3 regions of the Paenibacillus sp. FSL R10-2734 genome follow, and region 3 is predicted to be linked to each of the others. Evidence: riboswitches for the same ligand, from Rfam matches in the RefSeq annotation. Region 3 holds a riboswitch; each other region holds the start of a gene.
What was found. A riboswitch is a leader RNA that binds a small molecule or an ion and turns the genes downstream of it on or off. The one in region 3 is predicted to bind cyclic di-GMP.
Positions count from the first base shown of each region.

Region 1 (10,274 bases), 1.3 Mb from region 3:
TCTATCTACCGGATCGGCGACTTTATGGGGAGATGGCTGGATCGTGGAGAGTATCTAGTGCGCCTTTACAACCGCAAAGCGTATGGAATTCGAAACAGCTTGGTGCACGAGATGCCCGAGGTCTCTGAAGAGCGAACCATACGTTTGACAGGAACTCTCTGGCATTATGGCTACCGCAGTATTAACGATCATGTGGCACGTTTTAATAAGTACACTGATTTGGAAGCTGAAAGTGCGTATGCCAAGGGCAAACGATTTCGGGTCAGTCATCTGCTGTTAAGACCACCAGCCCGTTTCCTGCAAAAGTATTTCTTACACGGTTTGTTCAAGAAGGGAATGTCAGGCTTCGGCGTATCCGTATTCTGGGTCATGTATGAATTCATGGTCGGCTTCAAGCATTATGAATTGATTAGATCGGGAAAACTGGCTCAGCACAATACAAAGAAGAGTCAGACCGAGAAGGAGAATAAAGGAGAGAGAAGCTATGCCGTACAGTGACGGATTGAACATTATGACGACTGGCCTTAGCTGGCCGTCGCTACAGCCGGGTGGGCTTAACACGTATTTCAAATCCGTTTGCGAGCAACTCTCCTCACGTAATCGGGTGCATGCGCTGATTTGCAGTCAAGAGACGCCTGCAACCCCTGAGGAATTAATTATTCACAATGCCGGAGATCCAAAGGATGGAATTTGGAAGCGTAAGGATGCTTTCCAGCGTAAAGCGGCTGATCTGATGGGAGAGGGTAGTGGCCGTATAGATATTTTATACTCTCATTTCGCTCCTTATGGTATTGGTCCAGCAATGGAAGCAAAGAAACGTGGGATTCCTGTAGTGATGACCTTTCATGGTCCATGGAATGAAGAAATGAAAATCGAAGGCCAAGGCATTAAGCACCGGGTCAAGACAACCATCGCCAAATCCATTGAACATAGAGCCTATAAGCTAGCGGATAAGTTCATCGTGCTTAGTGAAACGTTCCGAGATATTCTCCATAAGCTGCACGGAGTGCCTCTACACAAAATTATAGTGATACCAGGAGCAGCTAATGTGGAACGTTTTATTCCTGCTACGAATCGATTGGCGATTCGCCGAACCTTGAATTTACCTGAGGGAGCAACAACCGTGCTGACTGTTCGGCGGTTGGTCAATCGGATGGGACTACTGCAGCTGCTTGAAGCCTGGAAGCAAGTTACGGAGCGTTTCCCGAATGCAATTCTGCTGATTGGTGGCAAAGGGCCGCTGCGAGGGGAGCTGGAAGAAAAGATCGCCGACTATGGCTTAAGCAACAAGGTAAGACTGCTAGGCTACATTCCCGATCATGAACTAGCCTCTTATTATCAGGCAGCGGACATGTTCGTGGTTCCCTCACAGGCATTGGAGGGCTTTGGTTTGATTACCGTTGAAGCCTTATCTTCAGGCTTGCCTGTAATGGCTACACCAATTGGCGGAAATAAGGAGATTTTACAAGGCTTCCGGCCGGAATTGCTATTTAAGAGTTCAAGTAGTGACCATATGGCCGAAGGCATGATTCATATGCTTAGCAATCGAAAGCTGCTTCCGAGCCGGGATGAATGCAGAGAGCATGTTCTGGAGAGATACACCTGGGAGCATGTTACGGATCAAGTAGAATCCGTGTTCTTACAAACCTTAGGAGAGGAGGTGACCATGTAATGCTTAGAGTGGCTTATATCGATCACACTGCTAAATGGAGTGGTGGAGAAGTTGCCTTGTTTAACATCCTTACCCATATTGGAGAACAGATTGATCCACTTGTAATCCTGGCTGAGGATGGTGCACTGGCTGAACGGCTACGTGAAAAAGGGATGGATGTCCGTATTATTCCGCTAGATGAGAGCATCAGAAGTCGTGGTAGAAATGCCGTCAATTTGGGAGCGCCTGCTGCAGCCTTCAAGTTGTTGGCTTATGGTCGCAAGCTCGCTCCGCTCTTAAAAGAGGAAAAGGTAGATTGCGTGCACACCAATTCCCTGAAATCTGCATTATACGGAGCAATCGCTGCTAAAATAGCGGGCGTTCCATTGATTTGGCACATCCGGGACCATATTGGAGCCCCTTATTTAAAGCCTATCGTTGCCAAAGGAATTCGTTTGCTGTCGCGTCTGCTCCCCAATGGAGTCATCGCGAATTCACATTCAACGCTGAATGCTTTGGAGCTGCCGCGTTCGAAGAAAACGCTGGTCGTTTACTCCGCATTCGCTAAAGCGATTGGTAATGGGATAGGTAAGCGGGACCAGAAGGATTTTAACGTATTGCTAGTTGGTCGATTGGCGCATTGGAAAGGGCAGCATATTGTGCTGGAAGCCGCAAAAAGCTTTAAGAACGAACCTCGTGTGAAGTTCTGGCTGGCCGGTGACGCTCTATTTGGAGAAGAAGCTTATAAGCAGGAATTGCTTCAAAAGATAAAAAACGACGAGCTTACTAATGTAAGCATGCTGGGGCATGTGGATGATATTCAAGGCCTTATGAATACTGCCGATTTACTGATTCACACCTCGGTAACTCCTGAGCCCTTTGGCCAAGTTATCGTTGAAGGAATGGCAGCAGGATTACCAGTTATCGCCTCCAATGAAGGCGGACCGGTAGAAATTGTAGTTCAAGGTGAGACAGGATTACTGATAGAGCCTGGTGACGCGGCGATACTGGCAGACTCCATAAAGTGGATGCTGGATCACCCAGAAGAAAGACGACGGATGGCGGATAATGGGATGAAACGAGTGAAGGAGCATTTTGTTATCGAGAATACGGTCAAGGACATCGTTGACTACTATAAAGGTTTGTTGGCGAGCACCTGACAGTTGATATGACGCGGTAATTCTGAAGACGATGCTCCATAAAACTTTGAGGATGATTCACATGAAAATTGCGATAGCGCACGATTACTTAATCCAAATGGGCGGCGCGGAAAGAGTGGTGGAAGTCTTTCATCACATGTATCCCGAGGCTCCAATCTACACAACGGTTTTTAATGGAAGCCGCCTTACTGATAATCTCAAAGATGCGGATATCCGTGCCTCCTGGCTGCAAAAGATTCCGGGGGTAAAGACCAATTTTAAAGGGGTGCTGCCACTTTATCCAATGGCCATCCGTGATTTGGACTTTCGCGGTTTCGATATCGTCCTGAGTTCCAGCAGTGCTTTTATGAAAAGTATTCAAGTTCCTAAACATACGTTTCATCTTTGTTACTGCCATACGCCTATGCGCTTCGCATGGGATTATGACACCTACATGGAACGTCAGTCGAATTCCGGGTTGTTCAAGAAAATGCTTAAGGTATACATGCAGCAACTCAAAACATGGGACCAGCGGACTTCCAAAAATGTGAATCAGTTCGTAGCCAATTCTTCAGTAGTGAAGACGAGGATTCAGAATTATTATCACCGGGATGCAGATGTCATATTTCCACCGATTAATACAGCCCGGTTTACAAGCTCTTCTACTATAGGTGACTATTATTTAATTGTATCTCGACTTGTCTCCTACAAGCGGATTGATCTGGCAGTAGAGGCTTTTAACCGTAACGGTCTTAAGCTTTATATCGTAGGGGATGGACCAGATCGCAAGCGTCTTGAAGGCATGGCTAAGGGAAATGTATCGTTTCTAGGCCGGCTAGAAGATGAGCAAGTGACAGGAATGATGGCGCAGTGTAGAGCATTTATTTTTCCAGGTGAAGAGGACTTTGGAATCACACCGCTGGAAGCGAACGCTGCAGGAAGACCGGTAATTGCTTATCAAGCAGGTGGTGCACTAGATACTATTATTCCTTATGTAAACGGTGTGTTCTTTCAGCATCAAGAAGTGGAGGATCTACTAAAGGCTATTTATGAGGTAGAGTCTTACGCTTGGGATATCGATCAAATCATGGAGCATGCACGTAAATTCGATGAGCAGGCATTTATGGTTAAGTTCAAGCAGTATGTTGAGCAGGCCTACGTCAATTTTCTAAAAGGAGGATGATTGTATGAAGCTGACAGTAATCGGTACTGGGTATGTGGGTCTTGTATCTGGTGTGTGCTTTTCACTAGGCGGACATCATGTCATCTGTGTGGATAAGGACGAGGAAAAGATTATGAAGCTGAAACGGATGGAATCGCCCATCTATGAACCGGGAATCGAAGAAATGATTGAACTGAATCTTCGGGAGGAGCGGTTATCCTTTTCTGCGGATCTTCAGGATTCGGTGCGCCGTTCAGATATTATCATCCTTGCTGTAGGTACGCCATCACTGCCTAATGGTGAAGCAGACTTAACTTATATTGAGGGTGCAGCCACTGAAATCGCTAAAGCGATGGAAGGGTACAAAATTATAATGACTAAATCTACAGTTCCAGTAGGGACAAATGAGAAGATCTCCAAAATGATCTCTAAGTCTACCCATCATCCTTTTGATATCGTGTCTGCACCTGAATTTTTACGTGAAGGTTCAGCGATTCGCGATACACTTCATCCCGACAGAATTGTCATTGGTCTTGATAATCCAGAGCTGGAACCAACCATGCGCGAGCTTCATAAGGGTTTCACAGAAAATGTATTTGTAACAGATATACGCAGTGCAGAAATGATTAAATATGCTTCGAATGCATTTTTGGCCACTAAAATCTCCTTTATTAATGAGATCGCCAATATTTGCGAAAAAGTGGGAGCTGATGTAACTGAGGTAGCAGAAGGAATGGGTATGGACCAAAGAATCGGGTCATCCTTCCTGCAGGCTGGTATCGGTTATGGAGGCTCCTGTTTCCCGAAAGACACGAATGCGCTCATTCAAATTGCGGGCAATGTCGATTACGAATTTAAACTATTGAAATCTGTGGTTGAGGTGAACAAGGGACAACGGTTCATGATCATCTCCAAGCTGCATGAATCACTTGGCAGTCTACGCGGTTCGACAATTGGGATATGGGGTCTTGCCTTCAAGCCTAATACTGATGATGTCCGCGAAGCTCCAGCCAGAGAGATTGTTGAGGCGCTGGTGGCTGAAGGGGCAACAGTCAAACTATATGATCCAATCGCAGCTACTAATTTCAGGCAGCAATACGATCATCCGCAGCTTCGCTGGTGCAACATTCCAGAGGAAGCTGCTGAGGGGAGCGATGCTGTATGTCTGCTGACCGATTGGAGCTTACTCAAGGACATTGATCTGCATCAGCTGGCGAAAAGCATGCGTAACGGGGTGCTGATCGATGGGCGCAACGTGTATTCCAAAGAGCAAATCGAGGGTACCGGCCTTGTTTATCATTCTGTTGGCCGCCCGCAGATGGGTGGATTGAGCGGTTATTCTGCTAGTGTGGCTGGGGTGGTCTAGACTATATATATTGAACTTGAGAATTTTTGTGTTAAGTGTCAGTCGCGACTGCGGTGAATGTTTGGACTTCCGGCCGCTGTTGTCTGCAGATTTCTTGATTTTAACCGCTAATAGCGGTGGAAATCCGCAGACAAAGGCGGACGCTATCGCTCCTCCAGTTCCAAAATTCCCCTCCGTCACTCCGTTCCCTTATCTTAAGTTTTAAGCAATCTGATTGTTTTTCGCAGTAGCAGATAACCTTGTTGTTGTAGTAGTACTTGCGTTGGCTGCTGCCTCCCCCGGAGCAGAAGCGAATCTTTAGAAAAACGTGCTCGCTTCCGGCTGGTACAGCCCGGTGCGCACGGATCAAGCATTAAGAAGAATTTGCCTTAGGTAAAGAACGGAAGGGGAATTTGGAACTGTAGAAACGGAGTGTTCGCCCGAAAGATTTCCGTAGGAAAGCTAGCTTCGAAAGCATATGCTATCCTCGGATTTCTACCGCTAGAAGCGGTTCAAATCAGGAAATCTGAGGATAACAGCGATCGGAAGTCCAAAATCCCTTGTAGTGGTTCATACCTAATAAATTTTTTTGAAAATGCTTCCGCTCGAACTAAGGCTAAGCGGAAGCTAAACGTTTTGATAACAATTCAATGATCTCATTTCCATATATTAAGGAGGGTTCATTCTATGAAAATGGTACTTCTATCAGGCGGTTCAGGTAAACGGTTATGGCCGTTGTCCAACGACTCACGTTCAAAGCAATTTCTAAAGGTACTTGAAAGCCCTCAAGGTGAACCAGAGTCCATGGTACAACGTGTTTGGAGACAGCTGGAGGAAGCAGGGATGGCAGAATCGTCTTATTTAGCTACCGGCCGTGGCCAAGTAGAAATGATACAAAGCCAGTTGGGAAGTCATGTGCCGATTATCGTTGAACCGGAGCGTCGGGATACTTTTCCGGCAATCGCCTTAACAGCTACCTATCTTTATTCGGTTGCAGGTGTTTCTCCAGCGGAGACGGTAGCGATTTTGCCTGTTGATCCTTATGTAGAAGCATCCTTTTTCGATACCATAGCCATGCTTGAGGGGACCATGCTGGAGAGTGGAGCAAACCTTGCTCTAATGGGTGTTGTTCCTGAACATGCCTCAGAGAAATACGGATATATCATTCCTACCACCGAAGAGGCGGGGGGAAATGGTTTTATGAAGGTGAGTCATTTTCAAGAGAAACCAGACCGCTTACAAGCAGAACAGCTCATCGAACAAAATGCATTGTGGAATTGCGGAGTGTTTGCCTTTCGCTTAGGGTACTTATTAGATATTTTGCAGCGTAAAGGGTTGCCTTTAGGATATGAAGAATTGCAGAAGCAGTATAAGCTATTATCTTCCATCAGCTTTGATTATGAAGTGGTGGAGAAAGAAGAACATATTGTGGTGCAGCCGTATGATGGATTCTGGAAGGATCTTGGAACGTGGAATACACTGACAGAGGAAATGAGCAGCAAGCATGTAGGAAAAGGTTTTGTGACGGCAGATTCTGAAGGCACTTGCTTGATTAATGAGCTGGATATTCCGATCACGGTAATTGGTGCGAAGGATCTGATCATCGCGGCTAGCCCGGATGGGATTCTAGTTACCCATAAGGCGGAGAGCCCACGGATTAAAGAAGTGCTGAAGACCTTTGAACAGAGACCGATGTACGAGGAACGCCGCTGGGGCCATTACAAGGTTATTGATTATGTGAAATATGATGAGGGCAACGAAGTGCTGACCAAACGGATTTTTATATCCGAGGGGAATAATATCAGCTATCAATTACATCGCAAGCGTAGTGAAATTTGGACGATCGTTAGCGGTGAAGCAAGTATTGTGCTGAATGAGAAAAAACACAATGTAAAGGCTGGGGATGTGGTACGTATACCGGAAGGAACGAAGCACGCTATCCTTGCTTTGACTGATGTTGAGTTTATAGAGGTACAGACGGGTTCTGAACTAGTAGAAGAAGATAATATTCGTATTACTTTAGACTGGAATGATATAGAACTACAACAATTCATTTCATAGGTCTAACCTATCTATTTAACCAATCCGAAATTTCTTGAAACAGGTAAAATGACTCAATTATCTAAAAAAGTCATAAAAACTCTAATTATATCATTAAATGGTGTCGATATTTACGGTGAGAGAAATTATTTCTCTATAGTGCGAGTTCAAAAAGTACGGTTTTCAGCACCGAGAAGATTGGATGAAGGTAGAAACTGAGGAGCGGAGCGTAGTGGAAGCTACGTGAGCACCGGAAGTTTCGCCTGAATTCAATATTCGATGTCGAATAATCTTCTTGGAATACTTCGTGATCAAAAGCGGACTTTTTGAACAACCTCTATAAACTGAAAAGGCAAACCTATCGAAAGGTAGGGACGCAAAGCTAAAGGGCCTTCGAAAGAGTGGCAGCCTGGCTACCGAAAGGGAGATCATTTTGAAAGCTTACCGCACGTATCGATTGTTTGGCGCATTTCTGTCTCTAGTCCTGTTTCTGACTGCACTTCCGCTTACTGTTGGAATTTCGCCGTCTGTTGTCATAGCTGCTTCAAATTCTGAAACGCCAGTTACCCCAGGAGCCTCTCCTGAAGCTGTAAAGCTACTTAACTATTTTTATTCGATCTCAGGAAAAGGTATCCTTGCAGGTCAACATGACTATTTAGAAAGTCCAGATGAAATTAACAATATGTTAAAGGGAACTAGCGGACAATATGCGGCTCTTCACGGTTATGAGCTGGGTGCGATCAGTGGTCAGTCAGAAGGAACGATGGCCTGGCAACGTCAAAATGTGGTGAACAGCGCCATCAACTGGAATAAAGCGGGCGGCATTGTAGCTATGACCTTCCATGCTAATCTGCCGGGCACCTCTTATGACTGGGATAATGTAAAAAAGACACTTAGCCAGCGTGAGTTTGACAGTTACGTTACTCCGGGTACCAAGCAATATAATAGTCTGATCGCAGAACTTGATAAGGTGGCAGTATCCCTCAAAAGCTTGCGCGATGCCAATGTTCCGGTGCTTTGGAGACCCTATCATGAAATGAACGGGAACTGGTTCTGGTGGGGGAAGAAAAATAACTTTGCTGAACTTTGGAATATTATGTATGACCGTTTTGTTAACGTTCATAAATTAAATAATTTGTTATGGGTATGGAATCCGAATGCTCCCAACGTTTGGTCAGATCCTTATACGCTAACTTATCCAGGCGCTGATAAAGTAGATATTCTGGCAGCAGATATATACGATAATGATTACCAGCAAAAATACTATGACAGCTTGTTGAATCTAGCCGCAGGCAAACCGATTGCGATCGGGGAGAATGGTGAAATGCCTAATGTGGAGAAGCTTCAGCAATCACAAAGTAAATGGACGTATATGATGACCTGGGGGAAAATGCTTTACGAGAATAACAGTTCAGACACAATCAAAACATTTATGAATAGCAACTATACCGTGACTAGAGATAAATTAAATACTAGTCTGGCACCCACACCTAGCGCAACACCGGCGCCTTCCGAAGAAGAGGGAGAGGCAGCAATTCCTCTCGCGAAGGGGCTTGTAGGAGAGTATTACAACAACATGCAGTTGTCGGGAGCAGCAGCTCTAACTAGAACTGATGCAATAATCGATTTTAATTGGCGTCAAGGACCGCCGGATGCCGCGCTCGGGATTGATCGTTTTTCCATACGTTGGAGTGGAAAAATCAAACCTTTATACGATGAGCAATATACAATTTACACTACCTCAGATGATGGCATCCGTGTTTGGGTGAATGGGGAATCCGTGATTGATAGTTGGACTAAGCAAAGTGGTACTGAGCGTAAGGGCAATATAACGCTGAAGGCTGGCCAGCTTTACGATATCAAGGTGGAGTATTACGAGAATGAAGGCGATGCGAGAGTCCGCTTGATGTGGGAAAGTGCTAGTCAAGCTAAAGAGACAGTTCCAGCAAGTGCACTTTTTCTTCCGGATGTCTCCTGATTGATGAAAATTAAAGGTCAATCCTTAGTGGCTCTGCGATATTGCAGAGCTACTAAGCTATAGTCCTCATTAGGTCAGAAGAAGATTGTCCGATAACAGGTATGTTTATTTAGTACCTGTAGAGGCAGTATAGCTACCGAAAGGAGGATTTATTTGCGTAAATATTATAAGAGCAACAGACTGTTGTTTACTATATTACCAGTGTTTATTATTTTTTCCTTGCTGCCTTGGGGAGAGGTTAAGAGTCTTCCGAAGGCTAGGAGTGTTTCTTCCTCTCTCCCTCCCGCTATACCAAGCAATCCATCGGCTTCTGAGGAAGCCAAGCAACTGCTGAGTAATTTGGTGGATCTACGTGGCAAAGGGATCCTGTCTGGCCAGCATGATTATCTAGAAAGTCCAGATGAACTGGTTCATAAGCTGAAGAATACTTCGGGACAAAATGCCGTTCTACATGGTTATGAATTGGGAGCAATTAATAACCAATCCGGAGGGACTATCGCGAAGCAGCGACAAGCTGTTATAGACAGTGCAATTGAATGGCATCAAGAGGGTGGCATTGTAGCCATGACATTCCATCAAAGTTTACCAGGAACATCTCCAGAATGGTCCAATGTAAACAAAAGTCTCAGTCAAGAGAAGTTTAATGCTTATATAACACCTGGGACGGTTCAGTATAAGAGTCTAATCTCAGATCTAGACGAGATAGCTGGATATCTAGGACAGCTGCGTGATGCCGGAGTTCCAGTCTTATGGAGACCTTATCATGAAATGAATGGCGGTTGGTTTTGGTGGGGGAAAAAGGAGAATTTCTCAGAGCTTTGGAATATTGTCTATGATCGTTTTGTAAACATACACAAACTGAATAATCTACTGTGGGTGTGGAATCCGAATGCGCCGAATGAATGGGCAGATCCTTATGCTGCATATTATCCCGGTGCGGATAAACTCGATGTTCTGGC
Region 1 is NZ_CP150170.1:6,814,839-6,825,112, reverse strand. It holds gene NSS67_RS29655 (glycosyltransferase family 2 protein) at 1-498, shown strand, start outside; gene NSS67_RS29650 (glycosyltransferase family 4 protein) at 485-1,672, shown strand; gene NSS67_RS29645 (glycosyltransferase family 4 protein) at 1,672-2,811, shown strand; gene NSS67_RS29640 (glycosyltransferase) at 2,873-3,973, shown strand; gene NSS67_RS29635 (UDP-glucose/GDP-mannose dehydrogenase family protein) at 3,978-5,318, shown strand; gene NSS67_RS29630 (sugar phosphate nucleotidyltransferase) at 5,985-7,358, shown strand; cyclic di-GMP riboswitch class I at 7,679-7,758, shown strand; gene NSS67_RS29625 (glycosyl hydrolase) at 7,771-9,315, shown strand; gene NSS67_RS29620 (glycosyl hydrolase) at 9,469-10,274, shown strand, end outside.
Region 1: another riboswitch for cyclic di-GMP. It lies ahead of NSS67_RS29625 (glycosyl hydrolase); the one in region 3 lies ahead of NSS67_RS03570 (NPCBM/NEW2 domain-containing protein).

Region 2 (10,274 bases), 650 kb from region 3:
GGGCTGCTCACAACCAAAACGAGCTTCCGCAACATTATGATCCTATCCGCAGTCTGCTTTGTCGCAGGTGTTTACAGTCTAAGCACTTTATCACCAGATACCTCCCGCCTTATGCTTAATGTATTCATGGCACTGACTGGGTTCGGCGTGGGCTTTTCCTTCTCCGTGCTGAGCATGGCGGCCATCCATAATTTCGACATGCGCCAACGCGGTTCGGCAACTTCAACAAGTACCTTTATGCGCTCTCTTGGGATGACGCTGGGGATTACGATCTTCGGTATTATTCAGCGTAATAGCTTTACCAACAGTATCAGCGATGCTTTTGGCGGAAGTGAGCAGTCAGCAGCCTTCGGCGATCCACGGGCAGCCTTGACACCCGAGGCAAGAGCCAAGATCCCACCTGAAATTTTAGAGAAAATATCTAGTGCACTGTCCTCTTCAATCGCACATACCTTTATGTGGGCCTTGATTCCCGCCGTCCTTGGCTTAGTCTTTGTACTGCTTATGCCAAAGGATCGCCTCACCATTCCGAGTAAAACTGCTCAGGCGTCCGAGGGCAAAAGGTAACCATTATGTCGATGAAATTGGCCATTCTCGGTCTACTGCTGGAACGGAATATGCATCCCTATGAAATTACAATAGTCATGAAAGAACGCTCCATGGACCGGATTACAAAGCTGCAGCTCGGGTCTCTCTACTACGCTGTCGATAAACTTGCACAAGATGGCTATATTGAGGCTTTAGAGGTGATTAGCAGCAGTGATCGCCCAGACAAAACTATTTATGGTATTACTGAGCAAGGCAAAAATTTATTCGAGCAGTTAATTCTACAGCAAATTAAGAAGAACGAGCCCTTCTATCATCCGATGTATATGGCACTAGCCATGTCGCGTCATGTTGATCAAAGCAAAGTGGAGAAGCTGCTTGAAGAACGTATTCGGGAGACCGAACATCAGGTGAATCTGGCTTATCAGGTATATGAAGAGCATATTCCCATTGTTCCTCGTTCCGCCCTTCATCTCATGTACGGCACCTATGAACACACCCTGACTGAACTAAAATGGCTGCAACGTCTCTATGATGACGTTGTAGCTCGCAAGCTGAATGACATTGGAACACCACTCCATACAGAGTAGAGGCCTTAGGGCCTCTTTTTTCTGCTCCTCCATCGGTAATAAATACCATATAGGATTATAAGCGTGTACAATATGTACGTGTACGCAATCATATTTTCCTAGGAGGAATCCCATTGTTGAGAACGCTGCCTTTAAACAAGCGCGGTATACAAGCCAGCCGTATTGCTCTAGGTTGTATGGGACTTGGCGGGGGCTGGGATCATGAACCGATTACCGCCGAGAATGTTAAGCAAGGACATGCAGCCGTCGACGCCGCTCTATCTATTGGCATCAATATGTTTGATCATGCAGATATTTATACCCGTGGTAAAGCTGAGAAAGTGTTCGGTCAAATCTTTAAAGAACGCCCAGAACTCCGTGAAGAAATCATTATTCAATCGAAGTGCGGTATTAAGCTGATGGAGCCTGGAGACAGCTCTAATGTTTTTGATTTCTCAAGCCAGCATATTCTAAGCAGTGTAGATGGAATCTTGTCGCGACTAGGAACTGAATATATTGATATTCTGCTGCTCCATCGGCCTGATCCTCTAATGGATCCGGAGGAAGTAGCCTCCGCATTGCATCAATTAAAAGCAGCAGGTAAAGTTCGTCATTTCGGCGTCTCCAATATGAGCGCAGCACAAATCAAAATGCTGCAAGCCTATTGCGATGAACCTTTTATCGTAAACCAACTGCATATGAGCCTAGCCAAGCTAAGCTGGGTCGATGCTGGAATCAGTGTAAACCGTGAACCTTGGAAGGATATTACCTTTCCTGAGGGAACCCTTGAGCATTGTCGAATGGAGAACATTCAGCTTCAAGCTTGGGGTCCACTCGCACAAGGCCTATTTAGTGGACGTTCGCTAACGGATCAACCAGAAAATATCGTCCAAACTGCTGCCATGGTCCAGGATCTAGCAGATGAAAAAGGTACTACTCCAGAAGCCATAGTGCTATCCTGGCTAATGACACATCCCGCAGCTATTCAGCCTGTGATTGGGACTGTGAATCCCCAGCGCATCGCTGCCTGCGCTGATGCGGACAAGCTGGAGCTTACTCGTAAAGAATGGTATGACCTGTATGTTAGTTCGCGTGGTACTCGTCTTCCCTAACCCAACCCACAATGAAACTCCCTAGGACTCTTAATAGCCTAATCGTGCCTCTCGCACGATTAGGCTATTTTTAATGCGGTCCCTTCCTCAGAAACCGTTCTTTATTGCGAATAAAAATAGATATCAAGCGAAAAATTGAGATAAATAGAGATAAATTAACATTTTTGTTCTTTATAGAGCACAAACGAGACTTATTGGCAGTTTTCTTTTTGATTTATTCCCTGTATTATTCAATACAAGAAGTCGTTCTCAATAAAGAACGATAATAACGAACCAAAGAAACTTAAGATATTGAGGGGAGGTATTCCTCTGAGACCCAGATCAGCAAAAAGAAGACCTAAAAGAAAGAGGCAAATCGGATTACGTGTTCTGCAATCAGGAATGGCTGTCTCCGTCTTGTTTCTGTATACCTCGCAGCAAGTGGGTAGTACCTATGGTGGTTTTGGAGCTACTACACAAATCACTAGCACAATTAGCTTTTGCGAAGTATTCCCAAACTCGATCAAGGGACTTCTTACAGAGTTTAAAGATCATGTCGATAGAGCTGTTGCTTTAAAAGGAACGCTGCAAAGCTATACCCTTTCGGGTGGTCTCTCCGGTGTTTCGGAAATAGAAGGCATGACGCTGGAAGAGCTTGATACAGCTGCGCAAGAGATTTCCACACAAATCTCCGCGCTTCAATCCCAAATAGATGGCGTTAATGAGCAGCTGGCTAACAACACTCAGATTTGGAATGACATCAATAGTGAGCTAAATGCAGCAGCAGCCGTACTATTCCAGATTGGAGGATATATGACCTCATTAGATTCAAACTGTCTAGAAATCAAGGATGAACAATTCTTCAATGAGCTACAAAATAGTCTGAATCAAAGCGGTGTAATCTCTGAATCCTTGAATACCTCCTTAAATGGAGTGATCCAATACCTAAGCTCCATTCACGACATCGGTCTTCCATTTGCTTCTGTAGTGACCAGTGATGTTTATGGACAGCTTGAGTTAAGCAACGGAGAGTTTCAGCAGCCACTACCCTACCTGATTGCTTTTAATCAGCCGGCCGGCAATATCTCTAGCGAGCTTACCTCCACTTATGAAAATCTCAATACTGAAATGAATGGTGTTAAAGAATCGGCTACTTCAGGAATCAGTAATCTTCAGAGTCAGCTCCAATTGATCAGTCAAACCCGTGAACAACAATTGGAAGCGCTTGAGAAAGCCCGACTAGAGGCGCTGGAACAAGCGAAGAAAGAAGAAGAGCGTTTAGCCCTGGAGAAAAAAGAGCAGCAAGAAGCCGAGGACAAAGCGAAAGCTGAAGAAAAAGCAAAAGCTGAAGCTGCAGAGAAAGCAAAGACGGAAGAGACTACACCGACAGGTGAAGCTGCTCCAGAGAACATAAATAAAGAACAACCTGAAGCCCCAGCCACTAACCCGGTCGATCCGGAAATTGGCGAAGAGCCAACGATTCCACAAGATGTACCACAGCAAAAGGTTCCTCAGGAGACGCCAAAGGCGGAAGACACCTCTTCCACACCGGTAGCCACACCAGCTCCTTCGGAAGCTCAACAAGACAAAGGTGGAGAATAATATGCGGATTAAAAAAATGATCAACAATACATTATCGAGCATCATGCTTGTGATTTTCATTCTGCTGGTAATAGCCGTAGTTTTATCTAAAGCATCCGGCGGTGAACCTGCCTTCTTCGGATACCAAATCAAATCTGTACTCTCAGGTTCGATGGAACCAGGGATTCAGACCGGATCGATTGTCGCTTTAAAACCCGGAGGAGATATGAATCGCTTCAAAAAAGGCGATGTCATCACCTTTAGAAATGAAGAAAACCTGCTCATTACTCACCGTGTTGTAGAAGCAACAATGAATAACGCTACCGGTGAAGCCATGTATCGCACGAAAGGCGATAACAATGATGCGCCCGACATGAACCCTACCAGTTCAACGAATGTTGTAGCTGAATATATCGGGGTCACCGTACCTTATGTCGGTTACGCTATGAATTTCGCGGTTTCCAAAGCTGGAAGTGTCGTGCTCATGATCGTACCAGGCTTGATGCTCCTGCTCTATGCTCTCTATTCGTCATGGAAGGCTGTAGCTGCACTCGAAAAGAAAAACGCGGCCATACTGCCTGCCTCTCCACCCCCAACAGAAATACAGTAATAAGTTGATTGTCCGCTTCCGCTTACGAACCGGAAGTTACAATATATAAATTTTATAAAATTTAACCACAAAAACCGAGGAGGAATTTTAATTATGGGTATCAAGAAAACATTGGGTCTTGGCGTAGCATCTGCAGCACTGGGTTTATCATTGATTGGTGGAGGAACCTTCGCTTACTTTAGTGACACTGCAACAAGCACTGCTACATTCGCTGCAGGTACACTGGATTTGAACTCCGATCCTTCTGTTATCGTAAATATTGCAAACCTGAAGCCAGGTGATACTGTCAAAAAAGATTTCAAACTAAAAAATGACGGCACCCTCGATATTGGCTCTATTATTCTCAAAACTAAGTACAACGTTAATGATGTAGGTGGTAACAACAACGGTGTTGATTTAGGTAAATTCATTAAAGTTAAATTTCTGCAAAATAAGGACAAGAGCGGTAACATTATTCCGGATATTGTAGTTTATGAAACAACATTATCTGAATTACAAAATTTAACACCAGATCTCGTAGAGAAAGTGCCGTTCTTAGGCAGTGAAGCATCCGGTATTAAAGCAGGTACATCTGACACCTTTACCGTCAAATTCGAATTTGTGGAAGACAATAAAGATCAGAACATTTTCCAACAAGATACATTGACACTGACTTGGGATTTCTTCGGTAAACAAGGCAGAGGAACTGACTACTAATCTAATAAGTCTTCCATTCGAAGAGCAGCAGATTCTTATTCCGGAAAGCGGATAAGTAGATGCTGCTTTTCTCTTTACAATAAACTTTGTCGAATTTATTGATATTTGCTATACTAATAACAAAAATTACGGAGGGGCGTAAGCATAGTGCCACAAAATATGGGCCAACGTATCCAGCATCTCCGCCTAGAAAAGGGATTGTCCCTATCTGAGCTTGCGGACAGAGCGGATGTTGCTAAGTCGTATCTTAGCAATGTGGAGAGAAACATCCAATCCAATCCTTCAATCCAGTTTATCGAAAAGATCGCCGACGCGCTTCAGGTATCCATCCACGCTTTACTCTATGGAGAACCTAATGATGCTGAGGAATCACCTTTAGATTCGGAATGGTTCCGATTGGTGCAGGAAGCTATGGCCTCAGGCATAAGCAAACGCGAATTCAAGGAGTTTCTAGACTACCAGAAATGGCGCCTGGATCAGAAGGATTAACCTACATCTGACCTGATAAGATCCTCTTCTATTCATACTATCAAGCATAAACGCCTTCGCCCTCCTAACATGGACCGCGAAGGCGTTTATATTCTAGCAGAATATAATGATCATATACGGTATGAAACTTATACTCTCATATATATACCGAAAAAGAGCACAGCGAGTTATCGCTGTGCCCTTTTTCGGTATATTACGTTCTAAATGTATTACTGCACGGCTTGCACAGTCTTCTCGTGAAAGAATCGACGAATTTCATCTGCCTTTATGCCTGCCTTCTTAGCTGCTAATAATAAATGGACCCATTCTACGTCTACATCAATGACCTGCTGTTCTCTGTTGCTTCCCTGGTTGGACTTGTCCAAAAAATCTCCTCCTAAGATTTTACGTCCCCAGGCAATCCGGCTGTCATAGTATTTCTACCTTAGACCCGCGACTTTGTGCCCCTGCCTTTCGGCAGGTTTACCTTTTACTGGACCCTTTACACGAAAGGATCTGGTTATAAAATATATGAAAACGCTAACTGCAATAACATTATACTATAGTAAAGTGGAAAAGTGTGTCGATTTCTGAGTAGTTTCTCTGTTAAAAGCAAAAAATAAAAGATTTTTTTTAGGATTTCCTGTCCTATTATCACGATACCCGTCCAATTCAAAAAATTAATTAAGCCAATATAATGATGCCTTCCTCTCATTTAGTTAAAATTAAGGATAATAGAATCATTTTAGTAGGTCTTTAGAATGGGTAATAGTAAAGAACACCTCTTTTTTTAGTAGAACAAGCTAACCCATACCATTTTGCGAACGTATTGGACGAAAGAATGAATTGATTACACGTGTGGAAAGTAGCACAATAAGATGAGAAATGAAACCGCAATCATCACAGCTCCAGTAAGCGTTGACACAAAATGTCACGTATGGAGTTCATCCGTTAAGGAGGATGTATTCATGGCAGCCAAAGAGCCCTATAACGAATCCATTTGGAGTAAGTATTACGGACCCAATTTAGGCTACATTCAAGAAAGATATGAACAGTTTGTGAAAGATCCATCCACCGTAGAAAATAACTATCGCGAGCTTTTTACGAATTCGGGTCCCCCACCATTAACACCGGATAGCGAACCGGCTCCACAGCCTCGCATTTCGGGAGACACCGAATGGCTTAGAAAGGCAGTAAGAGCTTCCAAGCTAATCGCTAATATTCGTATATATGGCCATATGGCCGCTGAAATTGATCCGCTTGAGCGGGATCACAATCCTATGGCTAAATATCTCGAGCTCGAAACCTATGAGCTGACTCGTGAGGATCTGATTGCACTACCTGCCACGCTCATTTGGGAGAATGCGCCGAATGATGTGCATACTGGCTGGGATGCTGTTCAGCGTATGCGTCAGGCATATACCAAGACGATCGCCTATGAATTCGGGCATGTACATGAAGAACAGGAACTGAAATGGTTGAACAGACAGGCAGAATCCACAAGCTCACCAGCACCTTTAAATAATTCAGAACGCAAAGAGCTACTGAATCGCCTGATCCAAGTAGAGCAATTCGAAACCTTCCTCCACAAGACCTTTGTGGGCCAAAAACGTTTCAGCCTGGAAGGCAATGACGCTCTTGTTCCGATGCTTGATGAAATCGTACGTGCTGCTGCACATGACGGCGCAGAGCATATCCTAATGGGCATGGCGCATCGCGGCCGTCTCAACGTTCTTGCACATATTTTGAACAAACCTTATGATATTATATTTTCAGAGTTTCATCATTCTCCGAACAAGGAGCTTTTCCCTTCTGAGGGCTCTACAGGCATTAACTATGGCTGGACGGGTGATGTGAAATACCATCTCGGTGCAGACCGTGCTGTCCGTGAAGGAGAAACCGTACGCACAAGAATAACACTAGCGAATAACCCAAGTCACTTGGAATTCGTCAATCCTGTCGTGGAAGGCTTCACTCGTGCTGCTCAAGAAGATCGGAGCACAGCCGGATTGCCGAAGATTGATACCAGTAAAGCTATTGCAGTCCTGATGCATGGCGATGCCGCTTTTCCAGGTGAAGGGATTGTTGCAGAAACACTTAATATTGGCAAACTTCAAGGTTATCAGAATGGTGGGACGATCCATATTATTGTTAATAACCGGATCGGCTTTACGACAGAAAGTGAAGACTCCCGTTCAACGCATTATGCGAGTGACATCGCCAAAGGATATGAAATCCCGATTGTCCATGTCAATGCCGATGATCCCGAGGCCTGTATATCAGCCGTTCGCTTAGCTAGCGCATATCGCCACCAATTTAAAAAGGATTTCGTGATTGATCTCATCGGCTACCGCCGTCATGGTCATAACGAGATGGATGATCCTGACACTACACAGCCAATTGTCTACAGTAAGGTGCGCAAACACCCAACCGTCTACAAGGTCTATGCGGAGCGACTACAGCGTGAAAAGATTCTTACAGCCGATGATGTTAAAGCGATGAACGCTGCAGCAGAAAGCGTATTGCAACGTGCTTACGATAGCATGAAGGAAGGCAATCACAAGAAAAAAGAACCAAAAGCCTTCATTCCTCTTCAAACGGAGCGCTCAGCGGCAGGCACTACAACCGTACCGATCACCACTTTGCAAGAGATCAATCGTGAGCTGCTGACCGTTCCTGATGGATTCCAAGTCTATCCGAAGCTAGAGCGAATTCTGCAGCGTCGCAAGGATGCGCTGAATGATGGTGAGAAGGTCGACTGGGCACTCGCTGAGTCTCTCGCCTTCGCAACCATTCTGAAGGATGGAACGCCTATTCGACTTAGCGGTCAGGATGCACAGCGCGGCACCTTCGCACACCGCCATCTGGTGCTGCACGACAGCAAGACAGGAGAATTATTCTCTCCGCTTCATCAGCTAAGTGATTCCCGCGCTTCCTTTGGCGTATACAACAGTCCGCTATCAGAAGCATCAGTACTAGGCTTTGAGTATGGTTATAACGTGTTCGCACCAGAAACCTTCGTGATCTGGGAAGCACAATATGGCGATTTCGCCAATGCAGGTCAAGTTATTTTTGACCAATTCATTGCCGCTGGACGCGCCAAATGGACGCAGCGCAGCAATCTTGTCATCATGCTGCCTCATGGCTATGAAGGACAGGGACCTGAGCATTCCAGTGGTAGATTGGAACGCTTCCTGCAATTATCTGCAGAAGAGAACTGGACCGTTGCCAACTTGACCAGCGCCTCTCAGTATTTCCATCTCTTGCGGCGCCAAGCGGCGTTATGCGGACAGGAAGATGCTAGACCGCTAGTCATTATGACGCCAAAGAGTCTCATTCGTAATGCGCGCAGCACTTCTGCCGGAACCGAGCTCGCCTCCGGACAATTCCAGCCTGTATTATCAGAGCCTCTACTAGGCCAAAAACCAGGTGAGGTTAAGCGTCTCGTAGTCTGCAGCGGTAAAGTAGCCATCGATATACAAACCGAACTGGAAGCTGCTTCAGACAAAGATTGGTCTTGGTTGCATGTGCTTCGCCTAGAGCAACTCTATCCGTTCCCAGAACTTGAATTGAGTGCTCACCTAAGCTCCTTCCCATCCCTTCAGGAAATCGTCTGGGTGCAAGAAGAGCCGAAGAATATGGGCGGATGGAGTTACACCGAACCTCGGTTACGCGCCATCGCACCGCAAAACACTAGCGTGAGATATATCGGACGTCCGGAACGTTCCAGTCCCGCGAGTGGTTATGCAGATGTTCATAGCTTTGAACAGCGCAGAATTGTTTCAGAGGCCCTAAAAGCAAATTCACAAGTACAAACAGCTGTACCGTCTTCTTAAGAGGACGGTATCACAATAGCGTAAACCATTATGTTTGGGGAGGTAACGGCCTGTGTCAGAAATCTTAGTACCCGATCTGGGAGAATCTATATCCGAAGGAACCATCTACAAATGGCTGGTTAAAGAAGGCGACACGGTAGGTCAAGGTGATGTGCTTGCTGAGTTAGAGACGGATAAAGTCAATCTGGAAATTAGTGCGGAGGTGGAGGGTGTCATCTCCTCCATCCTACGTCAAGCGGGCGAGAATGTAGCCGTTGGCGAAGCCATCGGTATCATTGGAGCCGCTAGCGGTAGTAAACCGCAGGCCGCTGAGAGCAAAGCGCCTGAAGCGGCACCGGCAAGCGGCAGCGCAGCAGCCGCACCTGTAGCTGTAGCTGTAGCTGCGCCCGAAGTCGCTGTAGCGGGTGGCGAAAGCCCCGCTGCACTGGCATCGCCGGGCGCACGCAAGCTGGCACGGGAGCGCGGCATCGACCTCGGCGATGTTAGCGCCCGTGATCCTATCGGCCGGATTGGTCAGGCCGATGTGTCTGGCCATGGTGCAGCAGCGCCGCAGGCCGCTGCACCGGTAGCTCCGGCGCCGCAAGGCAAGCCGGAGAAAGCGTTGCCGGCAGCGAGCAAAGCCGCGCCGGAGGACGGCAAGAACGTGGAGCGCAAGCGCATGTCGCGCAGACGGCTCACGATTGCCAGCCGCTTGGTAGAAGCGCAGCAGACCGCTGCCATGCTTACCACCTTCAACGAGGTGGACATGACCGCGATCCTCGACATCCGTAAGCGCCGCAAGGATGCTTTTAAAGAGAAGCATGAAGTTGGACTGGGCTTCATGTCCTTCTTCACCAAAGCCGTGATCGGTGCGCTGAAGACCTATCCACTGCTGAAC
Region 2 is NZ_CP150170.1:110,270-120,543, forward strand. It holds gene NSS67_RS00470 (MDR family MFS transporter) at 1-567, shown strand, start outside; gene NSS67_RS00475 (PadR family transcriptional regulator) at 573-1,136, shown strand; gene NSS67_RS00480 (aldo/keto reductase) at 1,250-2,227, shown strand; gene NSS67_RS00485 (hypothetical protein) at 2,609-3,808, shown strand; gene NSS67_RS00490 (signal peptidase I) at 3,810-4,397, shown strand; gene NSS67_RS00495 (TasA family protein) at 4,491-5,093, shown strand; gene NSS67_RS00500 (helix-turn-helix domain-containing protein) at 5,253-5,582, shown strand; gene NSS67_RS00505 (anti-repressor SinI family protein) at 5,792-5,947, opposite strand; cyclic di-GMP riboswitch class I at 5,975-6,059, opposite strand; gene NSS67_RS00510 (2-oxoglutarate dehydrogenase E1 component) at 6,530-9,397, shown strand; gene odhB (2-oxoglutarate dehydrogenase complex dihydrolipoyllysine-residue succinyltransferase) at 9,450-10,274, shown strand, end outside.
Region 2: another riboswitch for cyclic di-GMP. It lies ahead of NSS67_RS00505 (anti-repressor SinI family protein); the one in region 3 lies ahead of NSS67_RS03570 (NPCBM/NEW2 domain-containing protein).

Region 3 (10,274 bases):
GGAACCACTTTCCTCTTTCCCAGATAGAGTGAGGTCAGATAGTGAACGACATCATTCAACTGGGTTAATACCACTAGAAATAATACAAGCCCCGCTCCAAACTCCGGTGTAGCAAATTGAAAGTAAGCCAAGTGACTAAGCCCGAAAACCATCAGCATCAGTCCCCATTGGGTTGAACTAACACTACGCAGAAAGCCAACCGTACCTTTATTGATGAGCCTAGGTAACGGTAGGAGTAAGAATACATAGACCGGGATAAAAACAATAAACATCCCATACCACTCGATATAAATCCAGTAGAACTGTAGAGGAATGGATAAGTACGCCCACAGAAATAGTCTGCGGTCGGATTTTCGCGACTTTATCATGGAGAAATATTCTTTAAGTGCGAAGAAGGTCAGCACCATTAGCGACAGTAATGAGACGACTGGATTGAAGAGTGTAGCGAAACAAAAGATGAAAAGCATGCCCCACCATGTTTTGATACGGAAGCCGATACCTGTATAATCTTTACTCGGCTGTAATTTGCCTATGACTACATACATCAAGTGAATGGCTGATAAGGCTGCGAAAATCAGGATTATCGTTAATAGAGAGCGGTCGATAGCTAATCACCAACTTGTTGTAGAGTAGATTCCATTAATGGGTTCATATGTTATTATGAAGGAAACATTCAATCTTGATAAGGGGAAATTTGTAAATGGCAGCTGATCAATCGGTCTTTATCTTGCTTACGAATACCGGAACGCTCTTTACGAAGCTTATTCAAGGCTACACGAGAGCACCTTATAATCATGCCTCGATCTCCTTTAATCGGGCGCTTTCCGAGTTATATAGCTTTGGTAGAAAGCATCCGAGCAATCCTCTGAATGGCGGATTCGTGAAGGAAGATATTAAGACAGGCACGTTCAGCAAGTATCCCAATACGACGTGTGTCCTCTACGAACTTCAAGTAACAGCCCGTGAGGTTGAAAAAATGGGGCGGGTACTCAAAGTCTTTATCCGAAGTCGTCAAAAGTATCTCTATAATATTCTAGGTGTGATTGGCATCGCTCTGAAAGAACCAGTAGAATTCAGTAACTCCTATTTCTGCTCGCAATTTGTAGCTGAGATTCTGGAGCGGTCAGGCATTAAGCTATGGAACAAGCTGCCCGCGCTCGTTACGCCGGATGATTTTCGACAAAGTGATCGACTGCAATTGATCTATCAAGGCAAATTAAGTGAATACGAACCTAAGCGCTAAGGGAGAGTGGTTAGATGAATAACAAAGCACGGTTCTCAAATCGGGTGGATTCGTATGTAAAGTATCGCCCGAGCTATCCTAGGGAAGCCATTGATTATTTGTACCATACGATTGGGCTAAATCCTAATTGTGATATTGCTGATATTGGTGCGGGAACAGGGATATTCTCTGCATTGCTTCTGGAGCGGGGGAGTCGTGTGACTGCCGTTGAACCGAATCCGGAGATGCGTAGAGCCGCGGAGGAGAAGCTCGCAAAGGATAACCATTTCCGTGCGGTGCCGGGGTCTGCTGAGAAGACAGAATTGTCAGACCAGTCCATAGATTTTATCGTGTGTGCTCAAGCATTTCACTGGTTTGATAGGGACGCAGCGCATTTGGAATTCAAGCGGATTCTTAAACCAGGTGGGAAGGCGATTCTGATATGGAACTCCCGGCTTACTTATGGTACCCCGTTTCTGGAGGAATATGAGCAGCTGATTCGAACCTTCGGCACGGACTACACAGAAGTTAATCATAAGAACATTACCCCTGAGAGTCTTAGTTCCTTTTTCAAGACAGGGCAGATGCAAGTAGCACACTTTAGCAATCAGCAGGTGTTTGATTTCGAGGGATTAAGCGGGCGGCTTAGATCGTCTTCATACACTCCGGTTCCCGGAGATCCACGATACGAGAACATGATGACTGAGCTGCGAAATTTATTTGAACGAAATAAGAAGGATGATAAAGTGTTTTTTGAATATGAGACTGAAGTCTATTGGGGCGAGGTATAAAAAATTATTAGTATATTAAAAAGACTCAAATCCTAGTGTAACAGGGTTTGAGTCTTCTTAATGTCAAGAAAGATGAACATAAAATGTGGTGGATTCGCCGACTGTGCTTTTGGCGTAAATTTTTCCTTTATGCTGTTCAATGATCGATTTGGCAATCGCTAGCCCTAGGCCATAACCACCTTGCTTACGCGCTCGGGAAGTATCCGTACGGTAGAAGCGATCAAAGATTCTTGCTAAATGTTCCGGTGGAATGCCCTCACCTGTATTGGTGACAGATAGCACAACAGAATCGGAAATAGCAAGCACTAAAGGGTTGAAGGCTGGAGGAGATAGCAGCATCAACAACGGAACGTTTACGATCGATTCTGCCGATGATGTAGTACACAGTAATAGCAACGTTGCCTTAACAGATGGAGAATTTAACATCAAAACTGGCGACGATGGATCCATGCGGATACCTTGGTGGCGATATCCGGTGGAGAGGGTGGCGGTGGAAAAGGAAGACCATAAGCTATAAACTGCATGTAAAAGCCACTCCATCACATTGGAGTGGCTTGTTAATACAGAGCTTAATTAGTCGCTATTAACAGGGATGAAATTCTGTTTAATCGGTTTATTTAAGGTATTTATAATCACATTGTGTGAATTAAAAGACAGAATTCGGATCAGCTGCTCTGCCATATGGTTAGCGGTATATTTGAACCCACCCTTTACCCACTCTATGATTAATCCAAATAGAGCATAGGCTGTATAACTGGAAAACAACTCAATATTTATATTGTTATTAGTGTTATTAACCACGACTAAATCCTGCTTGGTGAGCTCCTTTAAGATGTCGCAAATCTTATTTTGAAACCCAGGCAGAACATTGGATTCTACAATGATGGTATAGAAATTAGAGTATGAGGCCACATGTTCAAAAATTTTGATGCTAGAGGTGGTAAGTTCACTAACGATAAATTTATCGGTGTGAAGATAGGGATCTTTATAAGCCTTAATTAAATCCTCTAACACATCATCAATCAGCTCATTCAAAAGTTCTTCTTTGGTTTGATAATGCTTATAGAAGGTTCCTCGGTTTAAGTCGGCAAGGGTAACAATATCGGTTATTGTAATGGTGCGGAAATTCTTTTTTTCCATGAGAAATATCAATGCGTTCTTTAATTCTTTTCTCGATTTGCTAGTTCTCCGATTTTTAAGCAACAGAAGCCCACCTAACTGTCTATTTTCTATTCCTATTTCAACATAATTCCGAGTTATATATATTTATGAACATTTGGTGTCTCATTTGTATATTGATAGTTAAATTGTGGAGGATTAAACTTAAGTAGAATAAATTTTAAGTGTTTTAGAAATTTTATGTATTGATATTTACATTATAGATAAACGTAAAGGAGACTTCCAACATGAAACTTCAAGACAGAGTTGCAGTTGTTACAGGAGCAGCATCGGGTATGGGGAAATCTATCGCAGAATTGTACGCTAAAGAAGGTGCAAAAGTGATTGTAGCCGATCTTAACCTAGAAGGTGCAGAACAAGTAGCTGCAGGAATCGTTAGTAATGGTGGAGTAGCCAAAGCATTGAAAGTAAATGTTGCTCAAGTAGAAGATATCAACAACATGATTGATACCGCGGTAAATGAATATGGGACGCTAGATATTCTAGTCAATAATGCGGGTATCATGGATGGATTCGAGCCTGTTGGCGATATTACCGATGAACGATGGGATCTTATCTTTGATATAAATACTAAAAGTGTAATGCGGTCCATACGTAAAGCGCTGCCTATTTTCCTCGAAAAAGGAAAAGGTGTTATTGTGAATACTGCTTCTACAGGTGGCGTAAGTGGTGCCCATGCTGGAGCAACTTATACTGCCTCCAAACATGCTGTAGTAGGCTTAACGAAAAACACAGCTTTTATGTATGCCAACAAAGGCATTCGTTGTAATGCGATCGCACCAGGAGCTACTGCTACTAACATTAGTGCTTCAATGAAGAATATCAATGAGTTCGGCATGAGCCGCACTCAACTAACACAGGCTGTAATTCCTCGGGTAGGTTCACCTGAAGAAATCGCACAGGTTGCGTTATTCCTGGCTTCGGATGAATCGAGTTTTGTAAACGGAGCTATCCTCGCTGCCGATGCAGGCTGGACTTCAGCATTCTAAACATTGGTTATTATATAAGACGATTCGATTCATATTAAAATCGTAAAAAGATAACAGAGCAGCGATTCTCTAGGTATTAGAGAATCGCTGCTCTTTGCTTTGGGGCGTTGTTTGTTTCTGCTTCAATATTTTATCCCCGGAGTCTAACGGACCCAGATGACGTTATTTGCAAATTTTTAGCCTTTTGAGCAAGGTTTCGGACTCCAGAGACGCTATTTCATATAAAGCGGCCCATATTTGGTGTATTTCGTGCCAATAGTTGCAGTGGAGTCCGTTAGCAATATAAATGTTGAATAATACCTCGTTTAGGGTCAGCTGGGTCCGATAACGAACGACTTCTTATGGGCAAAGGTTAGCGGATCCAACGAAGGAAGTGCCCGGTGCCCGGCATGCTTTCGTTGTACCCAATGAGTACACATAGCTTATCTTTTTATGCTCTTGATATTTCCAGGGTAACCCCTCAAAATAGAGAGAATGCTAACTATAAAGGGAGTTATATGAAATGAACGATGTTAGAGCTCGGAATCATGTGAAAGTGATTGGAGAAGGAGAACGAACGATTATTTTTGCACATGGATTTGGATGTGATCAGAGCATGTGGCAGTTTATTACACCTTCATTCGAGAAGAAATATCGAATCGTTCTATTTGATTATGTAGGCTCAGGTAACTCAGATTTAAGTGCATACACAACGGATAAATATAATACGCTCCACGGCTATGTACAGGATGTATTGGATGTTATCGAAACGCTGGAGCTCAAAGATATTATTTTTATAGGCCACTCTATTAGCTCTATGATCGGGATGCTTGCTTCGATTGAGCGACCGGATTATTTTGATAAAATGATAATGATTGGTCCTTCTCCATGTTATTTAAATGAGGGGGATGCTTATTTCGGAGGCTTCGAGAAAAGTGATATCACTGAGCTTCTGGATATGATGGAGATGAATTTCGCAGGCTGGGCTAGCTTTATGGCGCCTCTTGCCATGAACAACCCTGACCCGAAGTTAACGAAAGAGCTAGAACGCAGCTTTATTTCGGCAGACCCTGTTATTGCTAGAGAATTTGCAGAAGTTACGTTCTTTGCGGATCATCGAGAAGATCTATCTAAAGCCACAGTGCCTACACTTATTCTGCAATGCTCTGATGACAGCATCGTACCTATAGAGGTCGGAGAATATTTGCATAGATACTTGAATAATAGTACCTTCCGGTTAATGGAGGCTAAGGGTCATTACCCACATATTAGTCATCCTGAGGAGACCATCACTTTAATTAATGAATATCTTACGTAAGCTGGACAAGATTATGCTGTGTTGAAAGGATATTTAGATAATGGATGACCGATTAAGATATGCGCCTTGTGGCTATGTTTCTATCACTCATGAAGGAATGATTATCGATGTAAATCAAACCTTTCTGGACCGTATGGGGTATAAACAGGTTGATTTGGTGCACAAGCATTTTGAATCTATCATGTCTACGGCAAACAAGCTTATTTTTCATTCATACTTCTATCCTTTTATTAATCTAAATGGACATGTGGAAGAGTTATTTATAAATTTGAAGGACAGTGAAGGGAAAACGATTCCATATTTATTAAATGGCAGACGGTTCGAGAGTGAAGGCGTAGAGATCATTGATTGTATCCTAGTACAGATGGGAAAACGTATCGATTATGAGCTGGAGCTGCGATCTGCCAAGAAGCAGATAGAAGCAGCGTACTGGGAAAAGGATCAAGCGCTTGCTGAGCTCAGGCAAATTCATTTGGAAATTGAACAGAAACAAATCGAACTGCTAGAGATGAATGCCGTTTTAGTAGAACTATCAAATACAGATAAGCTTACCGGATTAAAGAATAGAAGGTTTCTTCAAGAAAAGCTGGAAGAGCAGATTATAGGGTGCGGTCAGGATCAAGAGCCATTTTCGCTGTGTATCATCGATATTGATCATTTTAAAAAAGTGAATGACACCTACGGGCATCAAACAGGAGACTATGTGCTGGAGAAACTAGCAAGTATCTTGAAATTGCAATCCCGTAAAGAGGATATGGCGGCTAGATATGGCGGCGAAGAATTCGTACTTCTTTTACCTAATACAGATATCGCGGAGTCAAGGACCATAGCTGAGAACTTACGGCAATCGATCGCTTATTCAACTTGGGATATGGGCCAGATTACGGTGAGCATTGGCATAGCTACATTTACTCCCATCGATTCAGAGACCACCCTTCTGCAAAAAGCCGACCAAGCCCTTTATGCTTCTAAAGAGCAGGGAAGAAATCGGGTTACGCACATCATAGATTTGAATGAAAAGCTTCTTTAACAGGGGTCTTTTTTTTCTGCTTATCAAAGCGTGACCCAAGGTCAGCACATCTCCGTCTAGAGGATGAGATCAATTCAGGTTAGAGTCTGATTGCAGGTGACCCCCAGGGCTGTACAATTTAGGTAATGAGAAGGGGGACGGGATGGATATGAAATGGCATAAATACATATCACGCTGGGCGGATTCAAGAGGGCTAGGTGGACGAGAAATTGATTATCAATGGCCGTCTCCATCATTTCCGGTGGTAAGTATTCGCAGCAATTTGGGTCGATACTCAGGTCAGGGGTATGGTTACGGAAGTAAGCCTCAAGTGAAGACAGCTGTTGGATTAATTGCCATTGGAGATATAGCTGTCGGCTTGATTTCCATAGGTGCAATAAGCGTTGGCGTACTATCCTTAGGAGCAATATCACTAGGAATGTGGTTAGCGATCGGAGCGATAGCGCTTAGCTGGCTTGGCTTCGCAGCCGGGGCGATTGCCATTGCAGGCGTGGCGGTGGGAGCGATCGCGATAGCGGAAAAAGCGTTTGGTGCGGTTGCCATAGGTGATACGGCGTTAGGAGCGGTAGCCATAGGGAGGATCGCTGCGGGTGCGGTAGCTATTGGTCAATGGGCATATGGTGTAATCGCAGTTGGAGAGCATGGCTTCGGTTTAATTCCTATCACAGGTGATGTGTGGAATTGGTTCCGGCGTTTGTTTGGGGCGGGGAGTTAAATAGACCTCCAGTCCTAAAGTACCTCTCTTTTCTGGGATAGTCGATAAACATTATCTATCAGAATAGAAAAACTAATTGCAATTACCTATTCGTATTTCATACCATTTAATCATGCGATCAGATGTAGCGTTATGTTACTCTTTGTAATGTATTCGAAACTTCATAGGCAAACCTATGGAAATGTAGGGACGCAAAACTATAGGGACTAAGGTTATCACAACTATTGTCAGCCAGCTGCCAAAGAGTGTATTACGCTTTTTGTTCTTAAGGTTTAATAAAAATTAAGTCTTAATTTTTATGCAACTTTATATGCAATCAAGCTACTCTTTTGGGGTAGTTTTTTTTTGTGCCCATTTTTAGGCATAGAAGAGATTCATATTACATCTGGGGGGTAGAAAAGATGAAAAAAATGATTGCGATCGCTACATCGGCAGCCATGTTAGCCAGTTTTTCGAGTGAGGCAGGTTATGCTTTAGCAAGTGATGTAAGCAAGGTAAGTGTAGTGAACACCGTAGTACAAAGCAAAGCTGAGCTATTAAGCAATGCGTCAGTTATTCCGTTTGATCTGTACGGCAAGGCTATCCTAAGCGCTTATAATGATGTTTTTAGAATGAATCCTGCGAATATTAAATCCATCACAAATAACGGTGGCAACTACTCAGGCTCACCTATAGCTAAGGCTATTGATGGCGATATGAGTACGCATTGGGAAACGGGCAAACCGAATAGTTCAACGTTCACGAATGAGGTTGTCTTTGTTTTCAATGAGTCCACTGAATTAAATAGAATCGTATACGCTGCAAGACAATCCAGTGCAAAGGGGAAGGGGTTTGCTCAGGAATTTGATATTTATGGCTCAACTACGGATGCAGGCGATTATACGCTAGTATCCTCTGGAGAATATAAAGACGGAGCAGGTGACGTAGTAGAGATTCAGTTTGCACCCACAGCCTTCAAGAGACTTAAATTTGTCTTCAAAAAAGCTAACCAAGATTGGGCGAGTGCGGCTGAATTTTCTTTTTATAAAGAAGATGCCGTATCCGCTAAGATGAAAAATTTATTTACAGATGATACCTTGAGTCAAGTTAGCGCAGCATTTAATACGGCAGAGAAATTAACAGCATTAGAACAAGAAGTGCAGTCACATCCACTGTACGCGCAGTTTAAAGCAGATATAGAGAACGCCAAAGTACTACTGGAGAACCATCAAATAGAGGCAACACCAGCCAAGGTCTCGAAGCTAAAAGGGTATGGTACAGAATATGAATCTGCCTATAGCCAAGCTTATAGAATGCTAAACTCAAACGTATCTAAAGTAACTGTGAACGGTGGAAGCTACTCGGGCACGAAACCTGAATACATGCTTGATGATCAACCAAATACGCACTGGGAAACGAACAAAAACAATGATGTAAGCTTCACCAATGAAGTTGTGTTTGAGTTAGCACAAGCGGAAGTATTGGATAGAGTGGCTTTCCTGGCTAGAGATAATCGCAAAGGCTTCCCAGAGGCTTTTGAAATTTATGCATCCGAGACGAGTAAGGGAGAAACCTTCCAGCTCGTATCTAGCGGAACCGCCACTAGCACGAACGACTTTCTGGAGTTTAAATTCGAACCTACGAAGTTTAAAAGATTGAAATTCAAGTTCACGAAAGCCAATATCAACAGACCTTTTGCGGCTGAATTTAGATTTTATACAGAGGATAAAGTAAGCGAAGCTGTAAATGGTATTTTCACAGATGGCACGATGAGTGCGGTTGTTCCTGCTTATAATAGCGTCGAAGCAATCAACGAATTAGAAGAAGCGGCAAAAGTACATCCGCTCTATCCAATCCTTAAAGATGCTTTGGATTTAGCTAGAAAGCTAGTGAATGGTGAAGTTCAAATCGAAGGCACCCTCATTGAGGCCGAGCAGCGTGGTGATATGAAAAAGCATGCGACGCAAAACCTGAGAATTGGTTTCGGTACGAACAACCAACCTACGGGGCTTGTGGCAATGCCTGGTGATACGATCAATGTTTATGTGGATGCAGCTTCTAGCGATAAACTACCTTCTTTAGTCTTTTCTCAACAAGAGGCAGCTTGGAATGTTTGGGCTAGAAGCGTGCAATTGCGTCCGGGTAAGAACACTTTAAACGTTCCTGAATTTGCGACGAATAGTTATTATGCACATGATGTGACTAAGGGCGGTACGGTGTATATCGTAAATCCATATACGGCTGATGAACAAGGGAAGGCGCCTCTGATCCGGTTCGAAGGTTTAGAGAAGATTCCATTTATGACGAAGGCTACAGATCCAGAGCAATTTAAAGCTTTCCTTACCACATACAAACAAAGATTAGACGAAGATAAAGCTGCTCATCCGAATGTTCAAGATCGTGAGCTCATCGATGTGGTTGAAATGGTCAGCGATCATGTTATTTTTACAGGAACAGCTACAGAAGCGTACAACAAGTTTATTACGCAAGGTAATAATCCACTGAATACCGTAACCGGCTACGATACTTGGATGAAGACGATCTTTGACTTCTATGGCTTAGATGGCAGTAGCGAGATCCATGATGCCAAGCTAATCCGTGAAAATATTCGATTGATGCAGCCTTATGGTGCAATGTATGCTGCGGGCGATCATACAGGGATACAACTTGGAACAGTGGGGACTATGTTAGGAGATTTTAATACGACTTATCTAGGCTGGGGATTGAATCATGAAATTGGGCATCGCTTGGCTATGGGTGAACGAGAATATGGCGAAGTAACCAATAATATGGTGTCTATGTTGATGTCAGTCTATGCGGACTCGATGGATACTCGTATTCCTTTTGAAAGTGATATTTATAAATATGTGATCGAAGAAAATAAAGTGGTTATGAATCAGCAGGGCTTATTTGCACAGCTTGGTGCCTACTGGCAGTTGGAATTGGCGCACCCGGGTTACTGGACAGAACTGACCAAGCTGTACCGCGAGCGGAAGGTATCCCTTCCGAACGGCGACAACTCCAAGCAGCAGTATTTGGTGGAGTTCTCCTCTGAAGTGCTGGGGTTAGACT
Region 3 is NZ_CP150170.1:765,183-775,456, forward strand. It holds gene NSS67_RS03520 (phosphatidate cytidylyltransferase) at 1-605, opposite strand, end outside; gene NSS67_RS03525 (hypothetical protein) at 701-1,243, shown strand; gene NSS67_RS03530 (class I SAM-dependent methyltransferase) at 1,258-2,013, shown strand; partial or broken gene NSS67_RS03535 (ATP-binding protein) at 2,077-2,298, opposite strand; gene NSS67_RS03540 (carbohydrate-binding domain-containing protein) at 2,327-2,530, shown strand; gene NSS67_RS03545 (TetR/AcrR family transcriptional regulator) at 2,587-3,153, opposite strand; gene NSS67_RS03550 (SDR family oxidoreductase) at 3,420-4,181, shown strand; gene NSS67_RS03555 (alpha/beta hydrolase) at 4,684-5,478, shown strand; gene NSS67_RS03560 (sensor domain-containing diguanylate cyclase) at 5,519-6,508, shown strand; gene NSS67_RS03565 (hypothetical protein) at 6,657-7,223, shown strand; cyclic di-GMP riboswitch class I at 7,380-7,466, shown strand; gene NSS67_RS03570 (NPCBM/NEW2 domain-containing protein) at 7,625-10,274, shown strand, end outside.